DNA from 3 places in the Paenibacillus sp. GQ49 genome. Region 3 is predicted to be linked to each of the others. Evidence: riboswitches for the same ligand, from Rfam matches in the RefSeq annotation. Region 3 holds a riboswitch; each other region holds the start of a gene.
What was found. A riboswitch is a leader RNA that binds a small molecule or an ion and turns the genes downstream of it on or off. The one in region 3 is predicted to bind thiamine pyrophosphate.

Region 1 (10,032 bases), on a different contig from region 3:
AAGTTGACAATATGGACATATTCACATAAAATTTAAACGATCGTTTGATTCAAACAACTGTTTAAATCAAATTAGAACTATTTGAGTAATGGAGGACACCTTTTATGTTACAGGCTTTACGTACATTGTTTAAAAAACCGCCAGTGATTGTAGGGATCGTAACAGCACTTATGTTCCAAGTGATCTTTAGCGTGATCTGGATGACCGCATATTCTGGAGTAAATGACCGTGCGAAAGAATTGACGGTTGCGATTGTGAATGAGGACGGCGAAATGTCCAAAGGAATCGCAGATTCGCTCGCAGGAACACTGCCTTTCCATACCGTATCCAATCTGAGTGCGGCTGAAGCGTTGGACCAGCTGAATCATCACCAAGTACACATGGTGCTGGATATACCGGCTGGATTTAACGAATTGCTTCAGACGGCTGGCTCAACCGCCGAGATTAAATACACCATTAATGAAGCAAACCCGGTTACGATTAAAAGCATGATGCAAGGTGTATCACAAAGTGTGACAAACACGATTAACAAACAAGCTACAGCACAAGGGGTACAGACGGTGTTGACCGCTTCAGGTGCACCTGCCGATCAGGCTGCTGAAGCCGCTACAAACCTGACTACCCGAGTGGAAGGAACGACAACGTCCATCAACCCGGTTAACGGGATGAATAATCAGATGGTGCCGATGATGATGGTACTGGCTTCCTATGTAGGTGCCATGATCATGGGGATGAACCTCCAGACAGCTATGGGTATGCTGTCATCTACCTATTCCCGATTGACTTTGTTTGGCGCGAGAGTAGTCATTAACGTGGGTTCTGCATTGGTTGTTTCCTTGCTGGGATCATCATTGATCGTGGCACTGGGAGGACAGATTGCACAAGGATTCGTTGCATTCTGGTTGTTCCAGGCGCTCTTCCTGTGCACGTTCATGTTCTTCTCCCAGTTCTTCCTGATCTGCTTCGGACCAGCAGGAAGTCTGTTCAACATCATCTCACTGTCCTTGCAACTGGTATCTTCCGGTGCAATGGTACCGCGTGAATTGCTGAACAGCTTCTATAGCGGCATTGGGCAGTACCTGCCTGCAACATACGCCGTTCAGGGTATTCTGAGCGTGCAGTTGGGAGGCCCAGGAGTTCAGTCTGCTGCGGGCTCTATCGTGATTGTGCTGTTGGTTGCCGTTGCGTTGTCACTGGTCGTGACATTGTTGAAAAAACAACGCATGCCAGCTATGGCTCCAAGCCCTGCTCAAGCAAACAACTAATACAGCAGATGTATACCATTGCATCATAGGATAGGACAAGCACCCCGATGATTTTCATCGGGGTGCTTGGTGTAATATAATAGACAGATGATTCGCTGGCTACAGTTCTTGAGCTAGAGCGAATGAGATGAACGGACAAGAGGGAGCGGGACGGAATGACGGAACCGGAGTTGGATATCAAAACGAGGATATTGCTTGCAGCTAAGAAGCTTTTTGCACAGCAAGGGTATGACGGGACGAGTGTTCGTCAAATATGTGATGAGGCAGGTGCCAATGTATCGCTGGTGTCTTATCATTTTGGCGGCAAAGAAAAGGTGTTCGAAGCATTATTTGAGCATTTCTTCCCAGGGCATATGATGAACGCGCTGGCTGAAGAGTCCGTGTCCTCGCCTGTGGAAGGTATCCGCCGAATTATTGGTGAAGTTGTGAAGTTCACGATGACGGATCGGGAGATGAGTGATATTGTGCAGCTTGAAATTACACTGCGTACACATCGCACAGCTACCGTATTTCGTTTTCTAGACCCCGTCTGGACCCGCGTGAGGGAACTCCTGCAAGAAGGAAAAGACCAGGGGGTGTTCCAGGTCGAGTCCGTATCTTATGCGATGCTTCAGGTTATGGGTGTAGCTTTGGCGCACAAACGAGCCAAAAATTCACGATTTGGCTTTGATTATCAGGATATGAATACAGACGAGCTCGCTGAGCAGACAATTGAGTTCGTACTTCGAGGATTGGGAGTGAACCACCATGAATGAAACCATTGAGTTGATGATGAAACACCGCTCTGTACGCAAGTTCAAACCAGACCCGGTAAGTGATGAGCAGCTTGCAGCCATCGTAGCGGCTGGGCAGATGGCTTCCTCTTCAAGTAGTGTGCAAGCCTATACCGTAATTGCTGTGACTGACTTAGAGCAAAAAGCCAAGCTGGCTGAATTGGCAGGCAACCAGGCCTATGTCAATGAATGTCCGGTGTTTCTCGTATGGTGTGCTGATCTGTATCGGCTGAGTGATGCTGCGAAACGTCATCTTCCTGAGAAGGAATCGTATGCCGATTCAACCGAGAATTTCATGGTAGCCACAATTGATGCTGCTCTGGCTTCCCAGAATGCCGCTCTTGCAGCAGAGTCGCTTGGTTTCGGAATTGTATATATCGGCGGGCTTCGTACCCGGATTGAGGAAGTAGCTGAGTTATTGGGATTGCCGGAAGGGGTATATCCGGTGTATGGCATGTGCATTGGTGTTGCAGATCAGGAAACGGGAATTCGGCCACGTCTGCCACTTAATGCAGTTCTGCATCGCAATCGCTATAATGCCGAGCAGAGCATCAAAGGGGTTGAGCAGTATGATGAGACAACGACGGCGTACATGAAAGCACGGACTAACGGTGAAAGAACGACTCCATGGTCGGAACTGATGGCGAAGCGCCTGACTGAGCCGACACGGTTGCAAGTAAGACCGTTCCTGGAAGGCAAAGGATTCTTGAAGCGTTAAGTTGAACTGAAGGTAGTTACACTTGCCACTCCGATGACAGAACAACCTTCCGATCGCTGTTATCCCCAGATTTTTTGATCCCATTTTGTGAAGGTGAAAATCTGGTTATAACGTATGCTTCCGAAGTAGCTTTCTTTCAGAAAGCTTTTAGGCGACCGCTCTACTTCCTCAGGTTATTTCTGTTCTCTACGTTCTTGTGTAACTGGTTAGTTCAACTGATATATATAGTAAATTAGAAGTCAGTCGGGTAGCGAAGCCGACTGGCTTCTTTGTGCTGTGCTGGCAGGACAAGCGAGTGTGCTTGCTACTACCTGATTGTAATTAAGTTAAGCCATAGAAACGCTTTGTGTTCTGATAAAAGAGACGGGCGGCCCGCTCGGTTCCCATGCCGGTGATTTCACTCCATGCCTGGATGACCTGTCTGGTCATGGCCGGGTGTGTCATTCGTCCCTGAAATGGTCCTTCGAAGGGCCAAGGTCCGTCGGTCTCGGCCATCACTTGTTCTGATGGATATTGCCGGGCGAGTTCATGAATCTCTTCTTCATACCGAATATCCGACGTGAAGGAAATGAAATAACCGTTGTCCGCCATGCGCCTCACGGTTTCGCGAGAACCTTTGAACCAGTGGAAATGAGCACGTCGGAACTGATACTGCTCCAGTAGATCACAGACGATATCCGCATCTTCGTATACCGCATGAAGGACAAGTGGTTTGTTGTGCTTTTTGGCGAGCTGGATGAAACGTTCGAGCAGTTCGATATACTCGCTCTGATCGAAGTGCTGTCCTGCCTGCTCAGCCTCCAGACGGTTGTAATAGGGAAGACCAACTTCTCCTATGGCTATGGCTTGTCCCATATGCTTCTCAATCCATTGGAAGAATAGGTCCATTTCTGCAACGGACGGCAGTTCCTGTTCCGGATGGAAACCGAAGGTCGGATAGATGTTACGTGGATGTTGTTTTGCAAGCTCCAGATTGGCCTGGGCAGAAGCGAGATTCATGGACACGGCAATGACTGCCTCGACTTGCTGAGACGGGAAAGATAACAGCATCTCGCGTTGTTCGTCAGGGGTATACTGATCGAAGTGAATGTGAGCATCAATTAATGGTGCAAAAGCTTGAGAATGCACGAGGGAATTCCTCCTTGTGTTCATTTATATTCTAACTATGTTACGCAGAATTTCTTGTGGCGGATCACCCATTAAAGGAAAATAATAACTTAAAAACCCGCGCTATTATGATAGGCGGGCTTTCTGCTGTTCTTCTCGCATCCACTGTGCAATCTGCCGTTTACGCTCCAGAAAAGCGGATTCCTCCGTAATTTCTTCTCGTCTTGGGCGATCAAAAGGAACATGTACCTCGTGCAACACTGTTGCAGGTCGGTTGGATAACACATAGACCCGATCCGCAAGCAGCAATGCTTCTTCGATATTGTGGGTGATGAACAGCACCGAGCGGCGGTTCTGTTCCCAGATATCGAGCAGCCAGCGCTGCATGTCGCTACGTGTCAGTGCATCCAGCGCGCTGAAAGGTTCGTCCAGTAGCATGAGTTCCTGCGGACTGAGCAGGGCACGCAGAAATGCAGCACGCTGCTGCATTCCGCCAGACAGCATATGAGGGTATGCTTGCTCAAACCCGGCAAGACCCACGCTGCTTAACCACTTACGAGCTTCCGCAAGAGCTTCAGCCCGAGGAGGAGCGCTTGAAGCTACTTCACCAGCAAGTAGTACATTATCTTCAATGGTACGCCATGGGAAAAGAGCAGGCTGTTGAGGCATATAACTAATCTTGCCACGCTGTCCCGTTACATTCTGACCGTTCATAAGCACTTGGCCTTCCTGTGGCTTCAGCAGACCGCCGATGATGTGGAACAGGGTGCTTTTGCCACAGCCAGAAGGCCCAACGATAGCGACAAACTCGCCTTGCTCCACAGTCAGGGACAGGCCGTTCAGAACCGGTAACCTGCTCCGCCTTTCACGGAATGATGCATGAACATTAACAACGTCCAGTGCAGGTGGAACCGGAGCAGGAGTCGTATTAGCAGGTCGATCAGGGGTAGCCGGGTGAAGCTTTTCACCATGCTTTGGCTCCATTGCGTGTGCTCCTCGTCCAGGCTGGACTTGTTCGTCCTGTTGCCGATTCATATGGTCATCACTTCCTAATATACAGATTACATGCTTTACTACCGCTTCTGTGGCCGCCAGCGCACGAGCAGCTTCTCCAGTAGGGCAATGAACAGGAAGAGCAGCAAGCTGAGCGCGACAATAATCATGATCGCCACGAATAGGCGATCGGTGCGATAAGCCGACTTTTGCAGCATCATATAATAACCAATACCCTTGTCTGCACCAATCCATTCGGCGATGATGGCGCCCATCACGCTATAGGTAGCGGCGATTTTGACACCGGAGAACACGGATGGTAGCGCATGGGGAAGCTCCAGCTTCCAGAAGATCTGGTGACGTTTCGCACCAGCCATGCGCATATAGTTCATCATCGCTGCATCTGTACGGGTCAAGCCGTCCATGGCCGCCACTGCAACGGGGAAGAAACAGACGAGGATGATGGTAATCAGCTTTGGCAACAGCCCGAATCCAAACCAGATTAACAGGAGCGGTGCGAGCGCAATGGTTGGGATATTTTGACTAAGAATAAGTAAAGGATACAGGGCTGACTTGAGAAAAGGGACTAAATGTAGCACCATCGCAATCAGTAATCCAACCGCTGTTCCAGCGGCGAATCCGATCAGCGTTAACTGAATGGTTGCGGAGGCATGCATGCCAAGTCGTTCGGCCTGGGTTGCCGCTTCGCGGGCGATGTCGGACGGTGCAGGCAGCATCCATTTCTCAATATGGAAGAAAGAGACGGCTCCCTGCCATATCGCTATAAAGAGAATAACCGCCACAAAGGGCGGCCATACACTTTTGAAATAGGCAGGCATTAGCGATACTTCTCCGTCAGGGTATTCATGCTGAACCCATTAGGGCTATGGGCGATTTTTATCTGGGAGATGATGCTTGGGCTGCCAGCCTCCACAAGTACCTCGTGCATTTTACGGACAACTTCCAGCAGTTCCTCTAGTTCCCCCTCCATCGTGGTGTCGAGCGCGTTCACCTGATATTTCAGGCCGGATTGCTGAATAACTTCAATGGCGCGATCTACGTAAGGATAAGAGTTCTCGCCATTTGGCGTTTTCGGAATAACCTGAATGCTAAGTAGTGTGCTTGCCATGAGAGATCACGGCTCCTTTCGAAAATATATAAATTGAACTAATGACTGTTACACTTGCCACTTCGATGACAGAATAACCCTCCAATCGCTGTTATCCCCAGATTTTTTTGATTCCCTTTCTCTAAGGGAAAATCCGGTGATAAAGGCGAGCGCTTCGCTTTTTCACGTTATTTCTGTCCTCTCCGTCCTCATGTAAATATCAAGTTCGTTTTATATGAGAATTTTATTGGGGTAAAAACTCGTTCGTATATGCCTTGCTCACATCGATCTGTTCATCGAGCAGTTTTTTGCTAAACATCCAGTCCGTGTAGTTCTGCCATACTTCCTGCTTTTGCTCACCCCAGCGAGGGGCATCATCCGTGTATTTCGGACTAAGCCATTTCTGGCTTGCCAGTACCAGGTCTTTATCCAGATCCGGTACGGCCTTGATCAGAATATTCGCTGCGTCTTCGGGATGATCAATCGCATATTGATACCCTTCGGAAGTGGCTTTCAGGAATGCTTTCACCAACTCAGGGTCGTTTTGGATCGTTTGCTCGTTGGTTACGAGGACAGGTGTGTAGTAATCCAATGCATCTGAATAATCCTTCACATATAACATGTTGATCGGTTCCCCGCGCAGTTCGGCTTCAATACCCGTCCAGGCGTAGAAAATCCACGCGAAATCAATATCCCGTTTCACTGCGGTGAAAAAGTCAGCGTCACCCATGTTAATGTTTTTCACTTTCGATACATCGGCTCCGTCGCCTTCCATAATGGATTGCATCACGGCTTCTTCGACTGGGGAACCCCAACCGCCATAGGTTTTGCCTTCAAAGTCTTTCGGTGACTTGATATTCCGATCTGCCGGAGCAGCGAACCCGGATGTATTATGCTGAATAACTGCTGCGATGGAGACCAATGGAACACCCTGTGTTCGGGCTTGAGTTACACTCTCCTGATAACTTACGCCAAAAGGCACTTCATTCGAGGCAACCATTGTATCTGCGCCACCGGCACCTGGTTGTACAATCTCCACGTTCAAGCCTTCGGCCTTGTAAAAACCTTGATCTACAGCTGCATACAGGCCTGTGTGATTCGTATTTGGTGTCCAGTCGAGCACCACTTTAATATCTTTCAGGGCGGCAGTGTTACCTTCGTTGCTGCTTTCCGTATTTGTGTTGCCGTTCTGCCCAGCTGGGGCAGCTTCTTTGCCACCACATGCGGCTACAGTCACCATAAGCACGCATAAGAGCAACAATCCCATCGTTTTACGCCATTTCATCTGTGGTTCTCTCCTTCGGTATGTCCGGCCGATTGGCACGGGGTACTCCTTGGCTTCATATCCAATCATCTTGCATAAATCGAAAGATTTATACCAGTTGAGATCTGGATAACGTCACTTTTTTAGCTCTCTGGCTATATAAAAGAACATTAAAAAAGCGTCCCGTATTCCGGGACGCGTGCAGGCGTTAGAGAGGTGGCGTTCAGCCATAGGGCTGTGCCATTTCGATATACTCCGATTCCTACGCTGGCATGATCCAGATCAGGTCTAAGGGTTAGTATCTTGGTGGGATACACTCTCAGCCGGCCAATTCCGACTCCCCTGGGAAACTATGAAGTTACGGGCATTACTAGGTGTAATTATAGGCCAGCGGGTGGAACGTGTCCAGTCAGGAACTGGATGGGGACACGTATGAACTTATCAAACAGGCCGTTATACATATGTATATCAGCCTGTTTAGATGTGTTATTTTCAATAATTATCGTGGGGAATCATATAAGGCAATCTGACTGAGTGCAAAAGCATCGGATTTTGGGTCATAACCTACCTGTTTCTGAGTGGTTTCCAGATTTAATCGTTTAAACCGATTATTCGAGATCCCATGCAGTATGGTGAAGGGTTCCAGATCGGTAGTTGTAATTGCTTTGAACATCAAATCACACAAGTCAGCTGGACTAATATACGCGCTCATATCCCTTGCCTCCAGCACTGGTCCGTCCGGTTGAAAATCATCATATGCACCTATACGTACCGCAACACTTTGTAAACCTTCGGTATACGCAAAATAGGAAGCGAGCGATTCTCCAAAACATTTGCTAACCCCGTACAAATTCCGTGGACGTGTTGGCATGTCCGGATAGACTTGAGCATCAATGGGATACCCCTCAATCGTCTGTGCACTGCTTGCAAGAATGACTCTTCGTACACTTTGGTCTTTAGCTGCACGGAATACATTAAATGTACCTTTGATATTGATGTCCAACAACGATTCATAAAATCCGGCATTCGGGGAAGGATCTCCAGCCAGATGTACAACCACATCCATGCCTTCGCAAGCATGCTGACAGGCTTCGGGGTCTGTCACATCCAGTGTGATGATCTCATGGCCGGTCCCTTGATACGTATGCAGTCTGTCGATATTTAAATCCGTTAGTCTCAGGTGAAATGCCTCTGACAAGTGTTGGGACAAGTCACGTCCAATTTTTCCGGCTGCGCCGGTAATTAAAATGTTCATAAATCAACTCCATTTCTTAGCGCTGGAAGAACTCAATCCATTCCTTTTCAGGTCCATAGATGAAGAAATAGCGGTAACCGTTAGGCAGTGTGATAATCTCTCCATCGATAAATTCGGCTTCGGTGGATTGAATGCGTTTGTACTCAGAATCAAGATCATCCACGTGGATCGCAAAATGGTGCACCGTACCTTCGGAAGGCAGCTTGTCGCTGTATCCTTGAATTAACTCAATCTCAGTCTCGTTACTTCCATTGAAGCCAAGAAAGGCGAGCTGAATGACGCCGTTGGTGTGGGTTACCCGGTCTTTCAATTCAAGACCAACGATCTCCGTGTAGAAACGCAGCGTGGTCTCCAGATCACGAACGGCAATGCCGACGTGGTCAATGCGCTTTTGAAAACTCACAATCAAAAACCTCCTTATGTAGTGAATGTTTCTACCATTTTAAGGGATATCATAGGGCTGTACTACATGGTTGTCAAATCCAATTTTAAATTGGAAAAATCATAATTGTTCACGAAATGTTCACTTATGTAGAGTTTGGGTGTGCTCGTTATGTCATTTTTTATGGTGATTGGCATGGTTCTGATCATGTCCTTGTATGGGATGGTTTCAGCATATCTCGCTGATCAATTAAGTGGGTCATCCGTACTCCGTACGTATCTCCATACCATTGCTCGTAACTTCAGCCTTGCGCTTCCATATCAGTTAATCATTCTGGGACCGCTCGTCCGATATGTATTCGGTAAATTCATCAAGGATAACGGGCCCGTAATGCCTGTCGTTAACAAAAGTGTGTGATTCGGCTGGCCCTAAGTATTTCCTGGGCAATCGTGTGCAAATGAATAGATCGTATTCTTACCTGTAATGAAAGGTGATCTGAGGCAAAGATAGGATACTTTCCACCACGATTACAGCGCTAACGAATCGAGAACATCTTATTAGGCCAATTTTTAGGGAATAAAAAATCTAACGAATCTCAGCGGGTTATTATGATAAAAAACTGCAACGAGACCTTGAATTTGAGATAATTATCTATAATAACGTCTCTAGGATTCGTTAGATTTCAAATATCCTAAAATGCAGATAAATAACGTGTGCTAGGTTCTTTATACAAAGTAACGCTACAAAAAAATGTCCACCGTCAGGTTATGGCGGTGGACATCTCAATCTCTTTAATAGGTATTTCTAATCCTCAGGACTGGATCAACACAGAACTGTTAATTCGCAGAATTCACTATATGTTTGTTCTGCCATTGATACGTGATTACGCTAATGACAAGCAGGCCAACTGCAAAGATCGCAAGCATCCATGCAGACTGATTAACCGCCAGATGATCAAGACTCCATCCCGTAGTCAAAGGCAGAATGGCACCGCCAACCCCACCTGAGGCAATCAAAATGCTGGGTGTGGATTCTTCTGTTCCGGGCAGCAGTTTACTGGCGAAGACAAGGGCAATGGAGAAAATGCCTGACATCGCAAGTCCAAGCAGCAAGATGATGAGAAACGCAGACCAGATTTGGTTTGTAAATGGAAATACCATTAATAAG
Region 2 (10,032 bases), on a different contig from region 3:
TAGATGGGACTTCGTATGTGATTGATCCACTTGTCAACAAAACAGCGACAATTCCTGTCCAGCTCGATGCCACCTACAGACCTGAGTATGTACGAAATGAACATGGAGAACTGCTCAAGATTGTTTTTTGGAAGGAGGCCAGTGTGAATTGATTAATGCCGCATCCAAGCTGCTTGCCGTATTGCTCGCAGTCCTTTTGCTCTATGTGTACCCAGCTGCTGAAACAGCCGATCGGCAGGATGATATAGCACGTATGACGGCTATTCAGAATGTAACACGTTTTGTTGATGCCGTCCGAACGAAAGGGTATATTTCACCTCGAATGTTGGCTGAGTTTGAGGAGCAACTGGCCCAGACGGGCAATGTGTATGAGGTGTCGATGGAACATTTACATAAGAAATATGTACCTCACTATACAGACCCGATGGACAATAACAGTTTTACCGGGACCTATGAGGTAGTGCAGGATGGATATTATGCAGCTCAGATTCGAGAGAGACTATTCCCATCTTCAGGTGTGATACCGGTCGATGATCCTGGCCGAAGATATACGTTGACGACAGGGGATTTTTTCACCGTGACTCTCCAAAATACAAATCGTACACCTTCCATGCTCATTCGTGAATGGTTGAGTGGTACGGCTCAGGCTTCAGCAGTATTTGTAACATACGGAGGTATGGTTCTCAATGAAGATTACTGAGCTTTCCATTGTATTCATGCTGATCTTTTTCCCGCTTTTCTGGATCATCTCACTCCATACGCAAGATGTCGAGGAGGCTCAATATCTAGGTCAACGATACAGATCTGCACTTCAAACTGCAGTCATGGATGCAGGTGCAGTGATGCATCAGAATGAGAAACAAAATGATGAAGCAGGTTATGATTCAACTAAGTTTGTTAAAGCAGACAAGGAGCTTGCCTTGATTACATTTACTCAGACGATGGCTTTGAATATGGGGATTCAGGATGATCCCGCAGCTATTCGAAACATGTTTAATTACATTCCTGCCGTGGTTATTCTGGATTATGATGGCTATTATATGTTGTCCACAGAAACAGAGTTGACAGGTAACCTTGAAGATTCTTTCAGGCAAGTATGGAGCCCCAAGAAACCTTATACATATTCAGATTCTAATGGTAACAGTATTAACTTTACACTGGACGACTACGTATATGCCTTTGACGCAAGCGCAGGGAAATGGATTGAGGGATTCCAAAAAGAACTGGCCTCAAGCACACAGATTCCTTTACTTCAGAATACTAGCGTATTTGAGCAAGTTAGACAAAGCCGGATTGTGACTGTTGTACAGGATGATCTGGCTGATGTGATTAACCGCCATAATGAGTTTGCCAGAAAGAACGGTATTTCCTATACGTTTACGATGCCCCTGATTGCGCAGGAAGATTGGTACAACTCCATTAACGATACAGGGATTATGGCCTTTATCCAAGGTATAGGTGTGGGTGACCAAAAGATCAACAATTATGCGATCGGTGGAGGCAGACTTGTGAAGAAAACGGCCATCGTAGGTGGGGTAGATCCTTTAACGGGTATCAAGTACTATTACCCCTCCACATGTGGTAATGGTTACCGTGCTGAAGAGGTGTTTACAGACGCAAGACAAGCAGCTGCACAAGGCTATTTTGAATATAAATGCTCTAATCGTTAGGGGAGCCTGTATGATAAAATCATGTAAGAGGTTCCTGAACTGTTTACATTACTTTCAGAAAAGACGGGACCTGTGCTAGAATAGGATTTCGGAACAATAACAAAAGTAATGTCTAATAGATAGGAGCAACCTCATCTTATGAGTTTATTGTCAGTAGAGAACGTAAGTCACAATTTTGGAGATCGCACGTTATTTAAAAATGTATCGTTTCGTTTACTTGCCGGAGAGCGCGTAGGACTTGTTGGTGCCAATGGTGTGGGTAAATCCACATTAATGAACATCCTTACCGGTAAATTGCTTAAAGATAGTGGAAAAGTAGAATGGACACCTAAGGTACGTTATGGATATCTGGATCAGCACACAAAGCTTACCCCAGGCAAAACTATTCGTGACGTTCTTAAGGATGCATTCCTTCCGTTGCTTGAATTAGAAAAAGAAATGATGAATATTACGGACCAGATGGCAGATGCAGATCCAGACAAGCTGGAGCAGTTGCTGGAAGAGATGGGCGATATTCAGGAACAACTGGAACAGGGCGACTTTTATCTGATTGACGTAAAAGTGGAAGAGATGGCCAATGGACTTGGTTTGTCCGCAATTGGTCTTGATCGAGATGTCGCAGCTCTAAGTGGTGGACAACGTACCAAGGTGCTTCTTGCCAAGCTTCTGCTCGAGAAACCTACAGCTCTTTTGCTGGATGAGCCGACCAACTATCTGGATGTAGAACACATTGAATGGTTGTCACGTTACCTGAAGGACTACCCGCACGCGTTTCTCTTAATCTCCCATGACACGGAATTCATGAATGAAGTCGTAAATGTCATTTATCATTTGGAATTTGCCAAATTAACGAGATATGCAGCGAACTATAACAAGTTCCTCGAGATGGCTGATATGAATAAAGCCCAGCATATTGATGCGTACGAGAAGCAGCAAGAGTACATCAAGAAGCAGGAAGATTTCATTCAGCGTAACAAGGCACGTGCTTCAACTTCAGGTCGAGCGAAGAGCCGGGAGAAACAGCTGGACAGAATTGAACGTATTGATCGTCCAGATGAAGCGGCCAAACCAACATTCAAATTCAAGGATGCCCGTGCGAGTAGCAAAACGGTCTTTGAGGGCATTGATTTTGAAATTGGATATACGTATCCTTTGCTGCCTAAGATGACAATGACAATTGAACGTGGTGAGAAAATTGCCATCGTAGGTTGTAATGGTGTGGGTAAATCGACGCTGTTGAAAACCATCCTGGGAAAAATATCTCCACTCAGTGGAAAGACCTTTTTGGGAGATTATCTCGAAACGGCCTATTTTGAGCAGGAAGTTCGTGCTGGGAATATCACGCCGATTGAGGACGTCTGGAATGAGTTTTCACATTTGACCCAAAACGAAGTCCGGGGTCATCTCGCTCGCTGTGGGTTGAAAAACGAGCACATTACCCGTCCGCTTAACATGCTGAGTGGTGGAGAGCAAGCCAAGGTTCGTTTATGCAAACTCTTGATGCGTGAAAGCAACTGGATTCTATTCGATGAGCCGACAAACCATCTGGATGTCACAGCTAAAGCGGAGTTGCAGCGTGCTTTGCAAGAATTCAAGGGAACGGTGTTACTGGTATCTCATGAACCTGATTTTTACGAGGGTTGGGTCACCAAAACATGGAATGTCGAAGAATGGTCTGAGAAAAACTAGACGATTTAAGACAATGTTTAACAGAAATGACAGTGACAAAAAAATCCGTCTATGGTAACATAAGCTACAACTTCATATGAACACTAGGGGGGCCGCACGATGCGGCTGAGATGGAAGAATGCGATTCCGGACCCTTTGCACCTGATCTGGATCATACCAGCGTAGGGAAGTGGCGAGCGCGTTTCAGTGAATGACAGCAAACGGCAATTCGAAAGGATTTCAACCGTCTGCTTAACGAATTGAAACATGCAGTTGCGTGTATAACGTTATGGCTATAAGGTCTATAGCTTTATTGCACGAAATGAACTGTATGTATCAGTCAGTCATCTGGTCCTATAATTAATACGCAGCCACTCCCCTACGGGAGTGGCTTTTTTGTGTTTTCATAGCATTCATGCCTGGAAGGAGATGAACAGTACGGTATTTTCTCATGAACATGTACACGGATCATTTGAACTGCATGTTGTATCTACGGGTTCAGGGGATCAGGCATCTTTTGTAAAAGCTGCAAAGGACGTTTGGCCATGGGTGGACTATATTCACATACGAGAAAAACAACTCACATGGCAAGACAAGATCGGTTGGGCTGAAAGTCTGCGCAGCATTGGCGTTCCATCTTGCCGGATCGTCATCAATGGTTCAGAGCTGCCTTCACAGAATGACATCTATGGCGGTGTACATTGGGGGCAAGATGCGATACGAAACTATAACCCTGCTGTTATACGCAATGTGCAACGCCTTCGTCTGGGTGTATCTGTTCATTCAATCGATGAGGCAAAAATCGCTGAAGAACGGGGAGCCGATTACCTATTCTTTGGGCATGTCTTCTCAACCAACAGTAAGCCTGATCTTGAACCAAGAGGATTATATGCTCTGGCTGAAGTGTGCTCTGGTGTCTCCATTCCTGTCATGGCGATTGGGGGCATCGAACCGGGAAACATTCACGCTATTCGCTCTGCAGGCGCACAGGGAGTCGCTGTGATCTCGAATGTATGGGCGAGCGATTCCCCGGATCAGGCGGCTGCATTATTAAGGCAGGCTATCGTTGATACATAAAGTCTGAGCCGCTGAATCAAGGAGATGAGCTGATGAAGAAGATCATTACTGATAGACCGGATAAGGTTCATGCAGAAACGATTATTGTAGGCGGAGGGGTTGTTGGTTGTGCCATTGCATATGAACTTGCTTCCCGTGGACAGGATGTGCTGTTGCTGGAGCGTTCGGTGATTGCAGGAGGCACTTCTTGCGCAGCAGCTGGAATGCTGGCGGCCGACAGTGAGGATTTTGCTCATCCTTTGATGGCTAAGCTTGCCAGGCAGAGTAGACAGTTACTTACCGAGCAACAGGTGCTAATGGCTACACTCAGTGAGGTAGAGACTGGTCTGCAACGCCAGGGATTCCTAACTCCTTTTCGTTCATACAGTGAATTAAGTAGTTATAAGGACAATCGGAAGTCTGCGTTGTCTACTTCTGCTGATGAGGTGTGGTGGGATCGTTCCGTTGTGCAACAGGAGGCATCATGGCTTAACAGAGATACGTATGGAGCCTATTACAGACCTTACGAGAGTGAAATTCTCCCAGTCCACCTAACGAAGGCATACGCCGAATCCGCTCAAGCAATGGGAGCACGGGTTATGGAGGACATACAGGATATACGTGTGCAAGCAAACGAACACGGTGTGCAGGGAATCACCACATCGATCGGTGAGATGAGATGCAAACATGTCATTATAGCGGCTGGATTACAGAGTGAAGAGTTGATGAGACATGTGAATCTGAGCTTGCCTGTGTGGTCGGTAAAAGGTGAAATAGCCGCCGTTCAGTTCTCAGATGAACATGCAGGGTACAGACCTGACAGAACGGTGTATGCAGAGGATATCTATATTGTTCCCAAAGCCAATGGAGAAGTTTGGCTCGGGGCAACCAGTCTGCCAGGCAGAACGGATCTGAACGTTTCTGTACAGGGTGTTCAGAAGCTGTTAACAGCGGCTACCCACTGGGTGCCTGGGATGAAAGAAGCACAATTTATACGAGCGTGGGCAGGCGTAAGACCGGCAACTCCCGATGGACTGCCTTATATAGGTGCTTGCAAGAGTATACCCGGGCTGTTCGCCGCCTTTGGGCATTACCGCAACGGTATCTTGCTTAGTGCGATAACAGGCAGGCTTATCGCTGAGTTGCTCGCTGGCAAAAGCTCAGAAGAACTCGGAATTGAGGAGCTGAGCCCTGAGCGATTGAATAGAAAGGGAGTGGTGCAGTGAATATCATCGTTAATGGTCAACGGATGGAGATTGAAGAAAGATTGAATCGTGTGGATAAATTGCTCCAATCTTTTGACCTGCAAGTTAAGACTGTAGTTGTTGAGCTGAACAAGCATATCTTAACGCGTGAGTATCATGAGTCAACGGCATTAAGAGAAGGCGATCGAATTGAGATTGTACATTTTGTAGGAGGCGGTTGATGATGTTGAACATTGGTAAATATACGTTTGAGTCCAGATTGTTGCTCGGAACAGGCAAGTTTTCGGATCTGAAAGTGCAAAGTCAGGCTGTGGAAGCATCTGAAACGGAAGTTTTAACCTTTGCTGTTCGTCGTCTGAATCTGGAGGAACGCAACCAGAAGCATTTCCTGGATACGTTGGATCTGGACAAATACACTCTTCTTCCGAATACGGCTGGGGCTTCCACTGCGGAAGAGGCGGTGCGAATTGCCGAGCTTGCGCGGGCTTCAGGACTTTGTGATATGATAAAAGTCGAAGTCATCGGAGATGGAATTACGTTACTCCCAGATCCGATTGAAACGTACACGGCCTGCGAAATTTTGCTTGAAAAGGGCTTCACGGTATTGCCTTACATTTCAGATGATGTCATTCTGGCCAAAAGGCTGCAATTGCTTGGCGTACATGCTGTAATGCCTGGCGCTTCTCCCATCGGAGCGGGCAGAGGCATCATCAATCCCTATAACCTTGAGATCATCATTGAGCAGGCCGTTGTACCTGTAATTGTAGATGCAGGGTTGCGCTCCCCAAAAGATGCTGCTTATGCGATGGAACTTGGTGCCGATGGCGTGTTGTTAAATACAGCCGTATCCGGATCAGGGGATCCAGTGAGCATGGCTAAAGCGATGCGATTGGGGGTAGAAGCGGGTAGATTGGCATATGAGGCAGGCATGATTCCCATAAAGCGTTATGCAGCAGCCAGTAGTCCGGTGGAAGGAATGGTTCATACATGACAGATCAATTAACATCCTCAGAACAGGCCGATCGTTATTCCAGACAGGAACGTTACGCGCCACTTGGCAAGGAAGGCCAGGCCAGATTGAGTGACAGCCGAGTTTTAATTGTAGGCGCTGGCGCACTCGGAACAGGAATTGCAGAAACGTTAGTTCGTTCAGGAGTCGGACACCTAACGATTGTGGATCGTGATTATGTGGAGTGGAGTAACCTGCAGCGACAGCAATTATATGTAGAACAGGACGCGTTTGAGCGGATGCCGAAGGCGATGGCAGCGGAAAAACGTTTATCTGCCATTAATTCCACGGTTCATGTGGAAGGGAAAGTGTTGGACGTCAGAGTAGATGAGTTGGAAGAACTCGTTCAGCATACAGACTTGATCATGGATGCAACGGATAATTTTGATACCCGACTACTCATTAACGATATCGCACAGAAACACCGTATTCCCTGGATTTATGGAGGATGCGTAGGTAGTTACGGCATCACTTATACGTTTATGCCTGGAGAAACGCCATGTTTAAATTGTTTGCTGGGTGAAGTTCCTCTGGGTGGAGATACCTGTGATACGTCTGGCATCATACCTCAAGCGGTACAGATGGTAACGGCAAATCAGACAGCAGAAGCGATGAAGTTACTTAGTGGCAATGCAAATGCATTGAGACGTAAGTTATTGTCATTTGACGTGTGGAGGAACGAATACATATCCATCAATGTGGATGGTGCGAAAAAGCAAGACTGTTCTTCCTGCGGCACTTCGGCAACGTATCCATATCTTTCTGCGTCCAATCTGGAGAAAACCGATGTGTTGTGTGGCAGGGACACCGTTCAGATCCGACCTGCACGGCGCATGAATCTGGATCTTCAACAAACAGCGGAACGTCTGGATAGACTTCAAGAAGGAAAAGTGGAATCCAATCCGTTTCTGGTTTCTTTTACAACAGGGGTCTACAGAATGGTCATTTTCCAAGATGGACGTGTCCTCGTACACGGAACAAAAGACACAGCTGAAGCACGTACGCTCGTCCATCGCTACTTTGGTTAAAGCACGAAAGAAGCAAAGTCTGTTCCCTTGAGGGAATGGACTTTTTCATTTTACGGCATGCTATCTGTACCAACCATTGCTGCGAGCAGTGGGGATAGAGACAGGCCGGGTGAAAAAGAGTGAAAACAGCAATTTTGCTGATTGGAGCAGGAGAGCAGGTCAGCCTTATTCAGGATGTTTTATGTAGCGAAGGGTATGAGGTGAAACGAATGGAGTGGTCCGAACTAAACCAATCCGTCGAGCCTTCGTTGCTGCATATTAACCTAATCATCCTGGTAGACCGGGAAGAGGGGAAGAAGAATTGTGGTCAGAATCAGAAATTAGAGTTAAAACGATGGATAGATAAAGGTCAGGTTATACCTCTACTGGTTATTACTTCAAATGCATCTCCTCAGTTCATCGTGGAATGGCTGGATTACGGAGCTAATGACGTGATGGAGGAACCTATCCACTTGACCGTGATGCTTGCCAGAATACGAAACTTATTGCGTGTTTTTGCGAATGCAACACCAGAGGGCGAAGAAGTAATTGTAGTTCATGATCTTAAAGTGAATTTGCGTTCAAGACGGGTAAATCGTGCGGGGGAATACCTAACATTAACACCAAAAGAGTACGAATTGCTGGAATTCCTGGCCCTGCATGTGAATGAAGCATGTACCCGGAGTGATATTTTGCGGGAAGTATGGGGATATGAGTATGCGATGGATACCAACGTTGTGGATGTGTATATCAAACATTTGAGGGTTAAGGTGGATAAGGGAAGAAGTGTGAAACTGATTCATACTGTGCGTGGGATCGGTTATATGCTGCATGATAAAAATTAGATTACGAAGTTAGTTCCATGAAACACCAGTTTAGAGTGTGGCAAAAAGAGGGTAAAAATAAAAGACCGGATAGTAACCTCCGGTCCTTACTGATTAGCTATGATGTGATTCTAAAGTACACGACGAGCTTTAACATACGTTCTCTTCCAAGTACCAGAATCCAGATCAGAGAGGGTTACGCCTGGAGATCCATACGTATGCAGAATCTTACCATTTCCCGCATAAACGCCTACGTGAGTGACATTGGAACCGGTAGAACGGCTACCACTGGAGAAGAATACCAGATCTCCGACACGCAGATTAGCTTTAGACACAGCTTTACCTTCTTTGGATTGTTTCACGGAAGTGCGCGGCAAATCTACACCATACTTTTTGAAAATATATTTCATAAAAGAAGAGCAGTCAAAAACCTTGGTTGTTGAAGTTGAAGCACCAAATTTATATGGAGTTCCAGTGAATTTTTTGCCATAGTTAACAATTTGTTGACCTGTGGATACAGAAGCAGTTGCTGCCTGTGCAACAGGTGCGTTAGTCATTAGTACAGCTCCAAAACCTAGTGTAGCGCACAACCCGACGGTTACGGCCTTTTGGACAAAGATGTTTGTTTTCATGTTAGTTAGTACCTCCAAAATTCGTTTTCGTTAAGTTGCTAGAGCGAGTATAACAGCTTTGTAACAGCCTATAAATTGGATAGAGGAGTGTAATCCCTTGCGCCACAATGGTTTGGGTATGTTTATTAAAATATGATTAAAAATGTCAAAAAATTAATCGTTGACGGATGAAGAATTAAGATGAAACAACAAAGACCCTTGAATATCAAGGGTCTTTGTTATGTGTGAATCTATTTTATTCATTGAATCACTGGTTACAAAAACGTAATAAATAACTATGGAGCATGCAAATAGATTCAATCTTTGCTCTGAATAATCAGTAATAAGCCGCTATCAATAGTGACTGTACCGGAGGAGCTTAAGAGCTTGTTGCTTACACCCAAGGATTGTCCCATGCGAATGGTGGCTTGATCTAGCGGATACATAAAACCATCTAGAGTTATTCCTGCAACTTCATGAGTCAAGGGGAGCAGAGAAACATATTTATAGTCACGGTGCTCAACCACAGCTTTGGATGTGGTCAGTGTCATGTAATTGTGCTTGTCCTGAATGGCACAGGAGATATGATGCTGCATCGCGCGAACCATAATATGTACATTGGCGAGTGTGTGATCCATACGTGTACCTGTAGCACCTAACATTAAGATGTGAGAAGGTTCGTAATCTAGCGCTGTCTCAAAAGCCATTTCTGTATCAGTAAGATCCTTATGAACAGGGTCACATGTAATGAACCGAATGCTATTGTTACTTACAATAATACGTTCCTTTTCATTAATGGAGTCGAAGTCACCAACTGCAATGTGTGGCTGAATGCCGTGTTCAATTAAAAATAATGCACCGCGATCGGCCGCGATGATCATATCATCTTCTCGTATTTCCTGAAGTAATTCTACAGATAAGTTTCCGCCTGTAAAAATAATAATCCGTTTCGCCGTCATTTTATTTCATCCTTCCTAATTCA
Region 3 (10,032 bases):
GGATTCATCCATTGAATACATCTTTGAGCAAGGTAAAAAAGATCGTTTCTTCGTTGTTGAGGATAACGATCTGATCAGTTATTATATCCTTAAAAATGGAAGTGCACTGCTACAATGGCAGGCTAACATCAGCAAAAATGCCGGAACCATCGGTGACCTGTTCTTTATTAAAAACAAAGCCGTTGCTGAAGCAGGGACTCGTCCTTCCGTAACAGGTCAAACACTCGTATCATTCAAGTACTCTCGCATGCTTGAAGAAACCTCTTACGAGATCATGAACAAATTGGGCTCTATCGATACCGGTTCTGTTGTCCCCGAGAAAGGCAAAGTCATCGTTGAAGTTCCGGGAGAGAAATAGTCTGAGCATCCTCTATAAGACATTGCTCAGCAGAAATTATCACATCTGCATTACAAAGAGCGCCCTCAAAGTCATTGTGGCAATGACCTTGGGACGCTCTTTTTGGCGTTATATTTTAACTTCAAATCACAAGTGGAGCTTAAAATTTTACCAACTCCAGCGATTCAATCTCCTGTTTAATATTGCGTATTGCCGGATTGACTGGTCTTACCTGAAGCAAATCCCTTGAATAGGGTTGGCACTTTGGAATAACGGGTATTCGTAATTTTGCCTTGTGATGTACTGCTGTCTGTACGCATAATCGAATCTTTCACATTGGAAATGTTGGAGTTATCCAGCGTCATGTTAACTGCGAAGGAAGTTCCACCATTTTGGCGAACCAGTTTGCCAATATCATCTGCACGGAAATTTTTGATGTTAATTGTCCCAGCTGCATTCATCTGGAACACTTTATCATAAGCCTTATACGCTGCTCCACCGGTAATGTTAACCGTTCCGGCAGACTTCAATGTCAGTGCATCCTCGCCCACGTCCTGCCAGACCACATTCGATATATTACAGTTGCCATAACAGTGAACACCATCAGCAGCTGGTGATCCAATGTTTACGTTTTTGAGCGTGGCCCCTGCCTCCAGACGGAAGACTGGCTTCTGATTTTCTGCTTGAGATCCGTCGCCCAGTGTGGAAGGATTAGCTACAAATGTTTTGCCTTGACCATCATAGGTCGTGCCCTTTGGAACAACAATAGTTGAATTTACAACCGTAGGCGCAGCCGCAGCCGGAACTGCACCAAATATAGAAGCAACCAAACCAGCGGACAGTAACAACGTCAACATTTTTTTCATAACTTTATTCCTCCCTTATTCTCTCGTTATTTGGTATTGTACAAGCCTGAGCTTGTCCTGGGAGATCGTCAGAGGTGCACCTCTGTCCGACCCACAACCTAATCCTACCAAATAAGAAAGGCAACTAGAATAATCATTAGATCACGTTTGTATTTTCCAGCATAGGGCCTGATGTTTCAACATGCTTAGCGGTATCGTATCTACTTGTTATGTACCGATATCAACTTCGAATATGCTCTATTTAAGCCACCAAAAGATTTAGACACGAAAAAAAAAAGAAACCCTTAGTCTTTTTAAGACAGGGTTTCTACATGATACATTTAAAACGAATCTAAATCCTCTATTTATTCTAGAGGTTCCAATTCATCTTCGTTAATTTCATCCGATGGTTGAAGTAAAGTCAGTGGGTCAACATTGGTAAATTCATTTACTGTTTCATAAGTAACCACGCCCTCTTCAGAAACGATCATTCTGAGAACGACCCAGTATATTTCATTACCACTGGTATCTGCTACAGTATACGTTGCACTTGGAGTAGCTACAGCACCATGGAAAACATCAATTTTTGCACCAGATTTCTTAATTGTGCTTGATCCAGAAAAATGATGAACATAGAATGTATACGTTCCAGGAAGTAAGTGACGAATGGTTGTCGTTTCAGGTCCATAAGAAGTTACATCATCCAAGTCCAAATCGACCATAAGTTCGCCATTATTATAATATTGTTTATCAGAGTAGAACGTATGGAACATTCCCTCATCACCTGCAGGTCCTACGAGGTGTGAATCCAGATCCACTGGGTCTTTACCCCAAGTTAGTACGAAGCGAGTTTCATCTTGTGTAGGTATTTCTATAGCAGTTTGATTCTCACGTTTATTTTCCACATTTACTGCTGAGACACCAATGAGATAAGTTGTAATATATTTTGTATCTCCACCTCCAAGTTCACCCGTGTAGATGCCTGGGATAAGATTAATATAATAATCTCCATAAGTATCCGTTGTTACAGATCCAACGATTTCACCTGTTTTGTTATCCAAACCTTTTCTAAACGAAATACTTAAGCCTGCAACCGGTGCTCCAGCTACATCCTTGATGTGGCCACCGAATCCTGTAAGTTTGATTGCACCACTTTGGCTTCCTGCAAAATGTGTTTTATTAACATCTGACTCCACAGTGATGTACAGTGTAGCTCCATAGCTATCAATAGCATCAAAAGTAAATTCGCCATTGCGGTACTGCAAGTTATTCAATTGTTGTTCTGCCCCATCAAAATAGGCACGAACTATGAAATCATTTGCAGTCAGTTCAGAAACATCCAAACCCTCAGAAAAATTCAACTTTGCACTTCCATTTGTAACTTGAATCCCTTTGAGTGTCGGATAGACTGTTCCTTCGTTATAGACTGCAACGGTTACTGGAACATTGATTTCGAAGTTTCCGTATTTGGCTTTTACCACTGTCGTACCGTTGCTTTTAGCTTGAATCTTTCCTGAGTCAACAATGGCAATAGCGCTATTCTCAACATCCCATTTTGCAAAGGAAGTGATATCTTTCTTCGCTGGGGAAGCGATTCCCGTGAATACGATCTGACGGGTCGAATCAATTGCCGACAACTCTGTTACTTGAGGAGCGTAAACTACACTAGTGACTGTAGGATCTGCCTCAATAGTTGGGAGTTGACTAAGTTGACTGAAATCGATGCCTTCTGCATTGACCAGAGCCGAGGATAACGTTCCAGCTCCAGAAAATTGTACAATTGCATTTAATATAGCGCGATTCACTACAGCACCATGGTTAATTTTAAACACGGTGTTCAATGCATCTTGGAACACTTCGAGATTACCAATGGTGGAGTTATCTCCAAATTCCACTGAAACTTGCTCTGCATGAACCATTACAGAGTCGAAGCTTCCACTGAGCACTACCGAAGAATTATGGGGAATCGACTCTGCTATTTCAATCGGTCCGACTTCACCTGTGGAGCCATTCTGTACGATTGCACCAGATCTAATCTCAATCTGCTGAACATCACTTCCACCTTCAAGGACCAAACGAATACTGCCGTCCGCTTTGTCAACAATCACTGTTGCAAGAACCGAGTCCACTGCATGAATACTATTTGGTCCTCCGCCTTGAATCTCAGTAGTTCCCGTGACATTAACATTATCAAGAGTCACGTCACCATTTCCTACGGACTCAAGTATCTTCAGCTTACCATTTATTTTGGTGTTTTTTAGAACGACACCTTGAGAACTGATGGTTACATTTCCAGTTACATTACCAAGAGTATATGTACCTGGAGCAGAGAGATTATTACTAGGGACTTGTTCCCCGCCTCCACTATTTCCACCATTGTTACCACCGTTCCCATTATCTCCGGAGCTGCTACCGCTATTTCCCTTACTGTTACCTTCAGAAGGTTTTGTTGTTTCAGGTTTTACTTCATTTGAATCTTCAGTTTCAATCTCTGTCTTGGTAGGAGCCATGTAACTATCATATGTAGACTTATTTATCACAAACTCATATGCAAGTCTAGCTAGCGCCTGTCGATCTGCTATGCCTGATGGATTAAATTTTACTGTTCCATCTTTTTGGACTAATCCTTTGATAAAACCAGATTGATAGGCTAGTGTTACAGAATCTTTCGCCCAGTTGGATACTTGACCCAAATCTGAGAGTTGTGGTTTGGATGTTTGACTCGTTAGATCTTGATTATCCCAACCAAAGGCTCTAACAAAAAATACAGCCAACTCTTCTCTTGTCACATTTTTATTAGGCGAGAAGCTATCTTTGGAGGTACCTTGAGCAATTCCAGATTTGACAAGTGCACCTACATATCCGGCATACCATTGATCTTCCTTTACATCTCTGAATTGACTTGCTTCGACATTATCAGGCTTTAAATTAAGCGCACCGACCATAATTTTTGCTAATTGAGCTCGTGTTACCGAATCGGAAGGTTTAAATGTCCCATCAGTAAATCCTGTGAGTATTCCTTGTTCTACTAATTTGGTTATTTCCGTTTTGGCATACGAATTATCAATATCAGTAAAAGAAGTTTTAGATGTAGCCACTTCTGCCGATACAGATAAATTAATAGATAACATAGACACAATCAGCGACGTAGAAAGCATTAACGATAGTTTGTGATTAAACTTTTTCCATTTTGAATTCAAAACTAAAACACACTCCTCAGTAGGCTTCTGGTAGGTAATTTCACTAATATATGAATCTTTAGAACTAATACACATCCTAATCAAAAGGATAATAATACCATGTAAATTTATAAAAACAAGATTAATAGACTATGATTTTACAAAAAAGTTGTTATCCTGAATTGATTTCAATTCTTATTATCTAAATAATTTCGCAATAAAGACAAAACGAACCTACCGAAACAAATATTTTCGGTAGGTTCGTTTTTAAGTAAATTTATATATTCTAGGCTCCAAATCTCTGACGATAACCGCACTTTCGACACAACTCTTCTACAGCTTCGCGTTTGGAGAAGCCATATACCAGATTGTTCGCTCGCTCACCCTCAATAATCTCCGAGAATGACTTCTCGTGCACATTACCCAGGTTAATCACACCCTCGCCATCGAGACAGCATGGAACCACCGTTCCATCCACAAGCACAGCTGCCTGACTACGTAATGCATGGCAAAAACCTTTGCCGTCATCTTCAGGTGCATCCAGACTTGGCCACTGGAACTCATGGTCCTGATTCAGGTATACATTTGGGGCAATTTTGACCCCACTGCCTGGAACTACTTTTTCCTCAATACGGAAGTCCAGATTGAACTCACGTTCCAATACTTCAAGGGTCTCCCGATTTCGATTCATCTGAGCATTTGTGAAGTTATCCTGTGTCAGATTCCACAGCCGGAATGAGATGATGACATTGTGCTTAACGGCCTCGTGTACAAAGGACAAAATATGACGCAGGTAACCGTCACGGTCTGTTGAACCTTCATGCCCATCGAAGCTGTGCAGGGAGAAATTCATCTGCCGCAGCGCCGGTTTGCCAAGCAATTTATGCTGAGTCTTGGGCAAGAGTGTACCATTCGTTGTAATGTTCACCTTGAGTCCCTTCTCATGTGCAGAATCAAGCAACAGATCTATTTTGGGATGCAACAAGGGTTCGCCTTTAACATGTAGATAAATATGATTGGTGTGTGGTTTAACTTGTTCCAGTATATTGTTGAAGACTTCAGGGTCAATGAATCCTTTGGCACGCTGCGTCTGTGGACAGAAGCTGCAAGCCAGATTGCAGATACTCGTGATCTCAATATATACTTTTTTGAACGTTTTCAACTTGAGTCCCCATTCTGCCTAGGAGGGCGAACAATCCCACCTGCATTTTGTGATCCGGCCTATACGGGCCATCCCTATTATATCGGGTTCATGAGCTGAGGTAAATTGTTCGGTTGTTCGGGTCTGACTCCAAGTTCATCTCAAGAATTCCATCATGCTGCCTCTTTACAGTTCATGTTCAAGTGATATATGCTGAACACACAACTGCATATCTTGAACTTTTGCACTAGGGGAGCCTTGCGGCTGAGACGAATATGACTATTCGGACCCTTTGAACCTGATCTGGATCATACCAGCGGAGGGAAGTGGAGCGGCCTTTTAGTAAGCGGAATTTTATCATGTATATGTGAAGATAAACTGCGGATCTAACTTACAGACCCACTCATTTCTCCGGAAATGAGTGGGTCTTTTTTGTTTCTTTTGGCAGAGTACAAGATGCCGTTGTTATTCCAGCAGTCTGACATCAAGGGGGTGAGGATCAGATGGATAACCATGTAACCATTCACAACATAAGCTTTGCTTTTCCCGAAAAAAAGGATTCCCCCGTGCTCTCCAATGTCTCGCTTCAGGTTCAACAAGGAGAATTTGTCTCGCTCATCGGCTCCAGCGGATCAGGTAAAAGCACGCTCTTCAAGCTGCTCGCAGGCTTGCATGAGCCAACCGTTGGCACCATCGATATAGCTGATGTACCGCAAGGACAAAGGCTCGGACGAGTCGCTTATATGCCGCAGAAAGATCTGCTGTTATCCTGGCGAACCGTCATGGAGAACTGCATGCTGCATGCCGAGCTTGCACCAGGCCGACAGGACTGGGACAAGTTACGGGCAAACATCCTAGCTGGGTTGGCAAGGTTCGGCCTGTCAGGTTATGAGCAGGCCTATCCAGATGAGTTATCCGGCGGCATGCGGCAGCGAGTGGCATTGCTTCGTACCTTGCTTACAGGCGGGCAGCTCATGTTGCTGGATGAACCCTTCGGTGCACTCGATGCCTTAACCAAACGAGAAATGCATCGCTGGTTGCTGGAGCTGTGGGAGGACTTTGGCCAAACCGTGTTGTTCATTACACATGACATTGAAGAAGCCCTGCTGTTAAGTGACCGTATCATTCTGTTAACTCCAGGGGGGCAAGGTCAGAAGTTGCGTGAGGTGACGGTTCCTTTACCACGCCCAAGGCATTCGGACATGATCTACGAACCGGCTCTCGTGCAGATGAGGCAACAACTGGAGGAACAATTACATGCAAAATGATAGAGCTGAGGTTAGCGTTTGGACGTGGTGTTCAAAGTGGCTCTCTAGGTCGTTTTCCCAATATGGTCTGTTCATTATGCTCATGTTCTTATTACTGGCGATCTGGGAAGTGATTGTGCGTATGGGATGGGTGCCCTCCTTTATCATTCCTGCACCCACGGCCATCGTAAGCTCACTGGTTGAGCATCGCCGTCTGCTGTTGACCATCCATCTGCCTGCTACCTTTATGGAGATTGTTGTTGGTTTTGTCTTGTCCATAGTGACTGGAATTACGCTGGCAACAGGCATGCATATGAACCGATCGATTGAAAAGGCCTTGTATCCCTTCATCGTGATCAGTCAAACCATACCGCTGATTGCCTTGTCTCCCGTATTTATCTTGTGGTTTGGTTACACGTTGTGGAGCAAAGTCGCGGTGGTATTCTTAATCTCATTCTTCCCCATTGTGGTCAGTACCTACGATGGACTCCGCCAAGGCGATCCGGAACAGCGTGAACTGCTGCTCACCATGGGCGCCAGCAAGTGGGATATTTTTCGCAAACTCCAGGTTCCACTGGCACTTCCCTCTTTTTTCTCGGGGCTAAAGATGTCTGTGGTGTACTGTGTGGTTGGGGCGACGATTGGCGAATGGCTTGGTGGCAGCAAAGGTCTCGGATACTTCAGCCGCCGTATGTCCAGCAACATGAACACGGATGCGATGTTTGCCGCCATTTTGCTGTTATCCCTGCTTGGAATCGTTTTGTTTGCACTGATTGCCTGGCTGGAGAAACGGTTTAGCATACGGCGTCATCGTCATGGAGGCAACAGAAAAGTTGGATAATACTTAGATAGAAATTTGATGTAAATACAAGAGTTACAATCTTCAAAACATACCTTGTGCACAAATTCAGCAGCATCTTCAATCAGTTCACTGTCACATTATCGTTAACATGCTGCTGTCCATTTTCTACAAATCAAAACGATGAAATGAGGAACTTCATTTATGAATAACAAAGGTATATACTCCCTGCTTCCCATCATGCTCATTAGCCTTTTCCTGATCATTAGCGGATGCAGCACCACGAATACCAGCAAAAACACGCCAACAACAGACTCTGCAACCCATGCACAACAAACAGACAAGCCTGCAACCGAACCAGCATCAGACGCCAAAGATAAACTGTCCATCATGCTCGACTGGTACCCGAACGCAGTACACTCCTTCATCTATGTGGCTCAGGAAAAAGGGTACTTCGCAGACCAGGGTCTGGATGTCGAAATTCAAATGCCTGCGGATACCAATGATTCACTCAAACTTGTTGCTGCCGGTAAAATTGATCTGGCCCTAAGCTACCAGCCCCAAATTTTGCTCGCGCGTGGCGAGAACATTCCTGTACGTTCCATTGCTGCTGTTGTTCGCCACCCGCTTGTGCATCTGTTGACCGAAGCAAATGGCAACGTGAGCTTACCCAAAGATCTTGAAGGAAAAACTGTCGGTTATTCCTCGATTCCGCTGTATGAAGCGATGGTTCGTACGATGATCAGCCACGATGGTGGCAATCCCGACAACATGAATCTGGTTGACGTTGGGTTCGATCTGATTCCTTCGCTGGCTTCCGGACAGGCGGATGCGATTATGGGTGGTTTTATTAACCATGAACAATTGATTTTGGAGAAAGAAGGACATGCCATGAAATCGATTAACCCCGTCGATTATGGCGTGCCTGATTATTATGAATTGGTCATGACTGCGAGTGAAGCTGGCATTGAAGCGAAAAAAGACCAACTTACCCGGTTCGTCAAAGCGATCCAGGAAGGACAAAAATATGTGACTGAGCATCCAGAAGAAGCCTTGAGTATTCTGCTCGCTCATGAGAATGAAACATCTCCGCTTGACCCGGAGATCGAAACCAAAAGCCTGGCTATTCTACTGCCACTCATGAATGAAGATGGTCAACCGTTTGGTCGGCAGGAAATGGAATCGTGGGAGAATGTACGTGCATGGCTCGTTGAACAGGATTTGATTCCTGAATCGGTGAAAGCCGAGGATGCTTTTATTAATCTGCAAGGAGAGTAAGTAAAGGAGTGAAAGGTGAATGAAGACAAGAGGAGATATAGATCAAAATGATTCAATTTGTCTATATCCATTTACAAAAATCCATTTTTAGTGAGTTATGAAATTGATTTATATTTTACGTTTCTGCTTCTACCGCTTTTAATGCCTCTCGTTGTCATTACACTCTGCGCCCCAACTCAACAAGGAGACTCATATCCTATTATTCTGCTGAGTGACTCCAGATATCGGACTTCCGCCGATGGGGTTACTTCAAAACAAGGAGGAGATTATATGTCTTATTTGGAACGTGTTCGTGCACAAAATCCGCTGGTACACAATATCACTAACCTTGTCGTGGCTCCCTTCACAGCCAATGGTCTGCTTGCACTAGGTGCGTCCCCTTTTATGGCCTATGCTCATGAAGAGGTCGCTGATGTCGCCAAGATGTCAGGAGCTGTAGTACTCAACATTGGTACTCTCGATGACAAAGTCGTTCAGGCGATCCGTCTGGCAGGCCAATCGGCTAATGCGCATCACGTGCCTGTGGTGCTTGATCCGGTTGGAGCTGGCGCAACCACATATCGCACGGAAACCGTGCAGATGCTCGTTCGTGAACTTCGTCTCACAGTACTGCGCGGCAATGTGGCGGAGGTCGCCAATGTCATCGGTGAGAGTTGGAGTATTAAAGGTGTGGACGCAGGATCAGGTGAGGGCGACCGAATCGGCATTGCGGAGCGGGCAGCGCATAAACTTGGCTGTGTCGTGGTCATTACCGGAAAAGAAGATATCATTACTGATGGACAATCCACATTCCTCACGAGTAATGGTCATGCCCTGCTCACTCAGGTCACAGGTGCTGGCTGTCTGCTCAGTTCGGTGATTGGTGCTTTTACAGCCATAGCGGAATCAGGAGCCGATCTTCTAGGCAGTGTTGTTGAAGCGCTCGCGTTTTATGGTGTAGCAGCTGAACTGGCGGCAGAGCGGACAGCTCATCAGGGGCCGGGCAGCTTCCAGATTGAATTGTTGAATCAACTGGCACAAGTAACACCAGACCTCTTGGCAGGATGCGCACAGATCCGTCAGATCCGTGGAGGTGCAGTATGAGTATTGCTCAAGCGCTAACCATTGCAGGCTCCGATAACGGGGGCGGCGCAGGCATTCAGGCTGATCTGAAAACATTCCAAGAACTTGGTGTATACGGCATGACCGTTATCACCGCTATTGCTG

Region 1: it holds a riboswitch for thiamine pyrophosphate, as region 3 does, so the genes downstream of both, AC6CIF_RS20115 (ABC transporter substrate-binding protein) here and AC6CIF_RS29290 (ABC transporter ATP-binding protein) in region 3, are expected to answer to the same signal.
Region 2: it holds a riboswitch for thiamine pyrophosphate, as region 3 does, so the genes downstream of both, AC6CIF_RS17090 (thiamine phosphate synthase) here and AC6CIF_RS29290 (ABC transporter ATP-binding protein) in region 3, are expected to answer to the same signal.

Annotation. Positions count from the first base shown of each region.
Region 1 is NZ_JCAXEL010000012.1:76,189-86,220, reverse strand. It holds gene AC6CIF_RS20150 (YhgE/Pip domain-containing protein) at 105-1,265, shown strand; gene AC6CIF_RS20145 (TetR family transcriptional regulator) at 1,421-2,020, shown strand; gene nfsA (oxygen-insensitive NADPH nitroreductase) at 2,013-2,756, shown strand; gene AC6CIF_RS20135 (TatD family hydrolase) at 3,078-3,908, opposite strand; gene AC6CIF_RS20130 (ABC transporter ATP-binding protein) at 3,990-4,898, opposite strand; gene AC6CIF_RS20125 (ABC transporter permease) at 4,937-5,695, opposite strand; gene AC6CIF_RS20120 (thiamine-binding protein) at 5,695-5,985, opposite strand; gene AC6CIF_RS20115 (ABC transporter substrate-binding protein) at 6,209-7,249, opposite strand; TPP riboswitch at 7,470-7,582, opposite strand; gene AC6CIF_RS20110 (NAD-dependent epimerase/dehydratase family protein) at 7,728-8,483, opposite strand; gene AC6CIF_RS20105 (VOC family protein) at 8,500-8,886, opposite strand; gene AC6CIF_RS20100 (DUF2798 domain-containing protein) at 9,037-9,282, shown strand; gene AC6CIF_RS20095 (MFS transporter) at 9,702-10,032, opposite strand, start outside.
Region 2 is NZ_JCAXEL010000009.1:65,867-75,898, reverse strand. It holds gene AC6CIF_RS17110 (hypothetical protein) at 1-152, shown strand, start outside; gene AC6CIF_RS17105 (hypothetical protein) at 149-700, shown strand; gene AC6CIF_RS17100 (hypothetical protein) at 687-1,670, shown strand; gene AC6CIF_RS17095 (ABC-F family ATP-binding cassette domain-containing protein) at 1,809-3,359, shown strand; TPP riboswitch at 3,435-3,544, shown strand; gene AC6CIF_RS17090 (thiamine phosphate synthase) at 3,735-4,415, shown strand; gene thiO (glycine oxidase ThiO) at 4,448-5,620, shown strand; gene thiS (sulfur carrier protein ThiS) at 5,617-5,820, shown strand; gene AC6CIF_RS17075 (thiazole synthase) at 5,823-6,590, shown strand; gene AC6CIF_RS17070 (ThiF family adenylyltransferase) at 6,587-7,636, shown strand; gene AC6CIF_RS17065 (winged helix-turn-helix domain-containing protein) at 7,756-8,460, shown strand; gene AC6CIF_RS17060 (C40 family peptidase) at 8,571-9,071, opposite strand; gene AC6CIF_RS17055 (thiamine diphosphokinase) at 9,368-10,009, opposite strand.
Region 3 is NZ_JCAXEL010000027.1:70,498-80,529, forward strand. It holds gene AC6CIF_RS29270 (copper amine oxidase N-terminal domain-containing protein) at 1-358, shown strand, start outside; gene AC6CIF_RS29275 (pectate lyase) at 535-1,203, opposite strand; gene AC6CIF_RS29280 (S-layer homology domain-containing protein) at 1,548-4,382, opposite strand; gene AC6CIF_RS29285 (radical SAM/SPASM domain-containing protein) at 4,648-5,523, opposite strand; TPP riboswitch at 5,742-5,844, shown strand; gene AC6CIF_RS29290 (ABC transporter ATP-binding protein) at 6,006-6,770, shown strand; gene AC6CIF_RS29295 (ABC transporter permease) at 6,760-7,590, shown strand; gene AC6CIF_RS29300 (ABC transporter substrate-binding protein) at 7,753-8,826, shown strand; gene thiM (hydroxyethylthiazole kinase) at 9,097-9,909, shown strand; gene thiD (bifunctional hydroxymethylpyrimidine kinase/phosphomethylpyrimidine kinase) at 9,906-10,032, shown strand, end outside.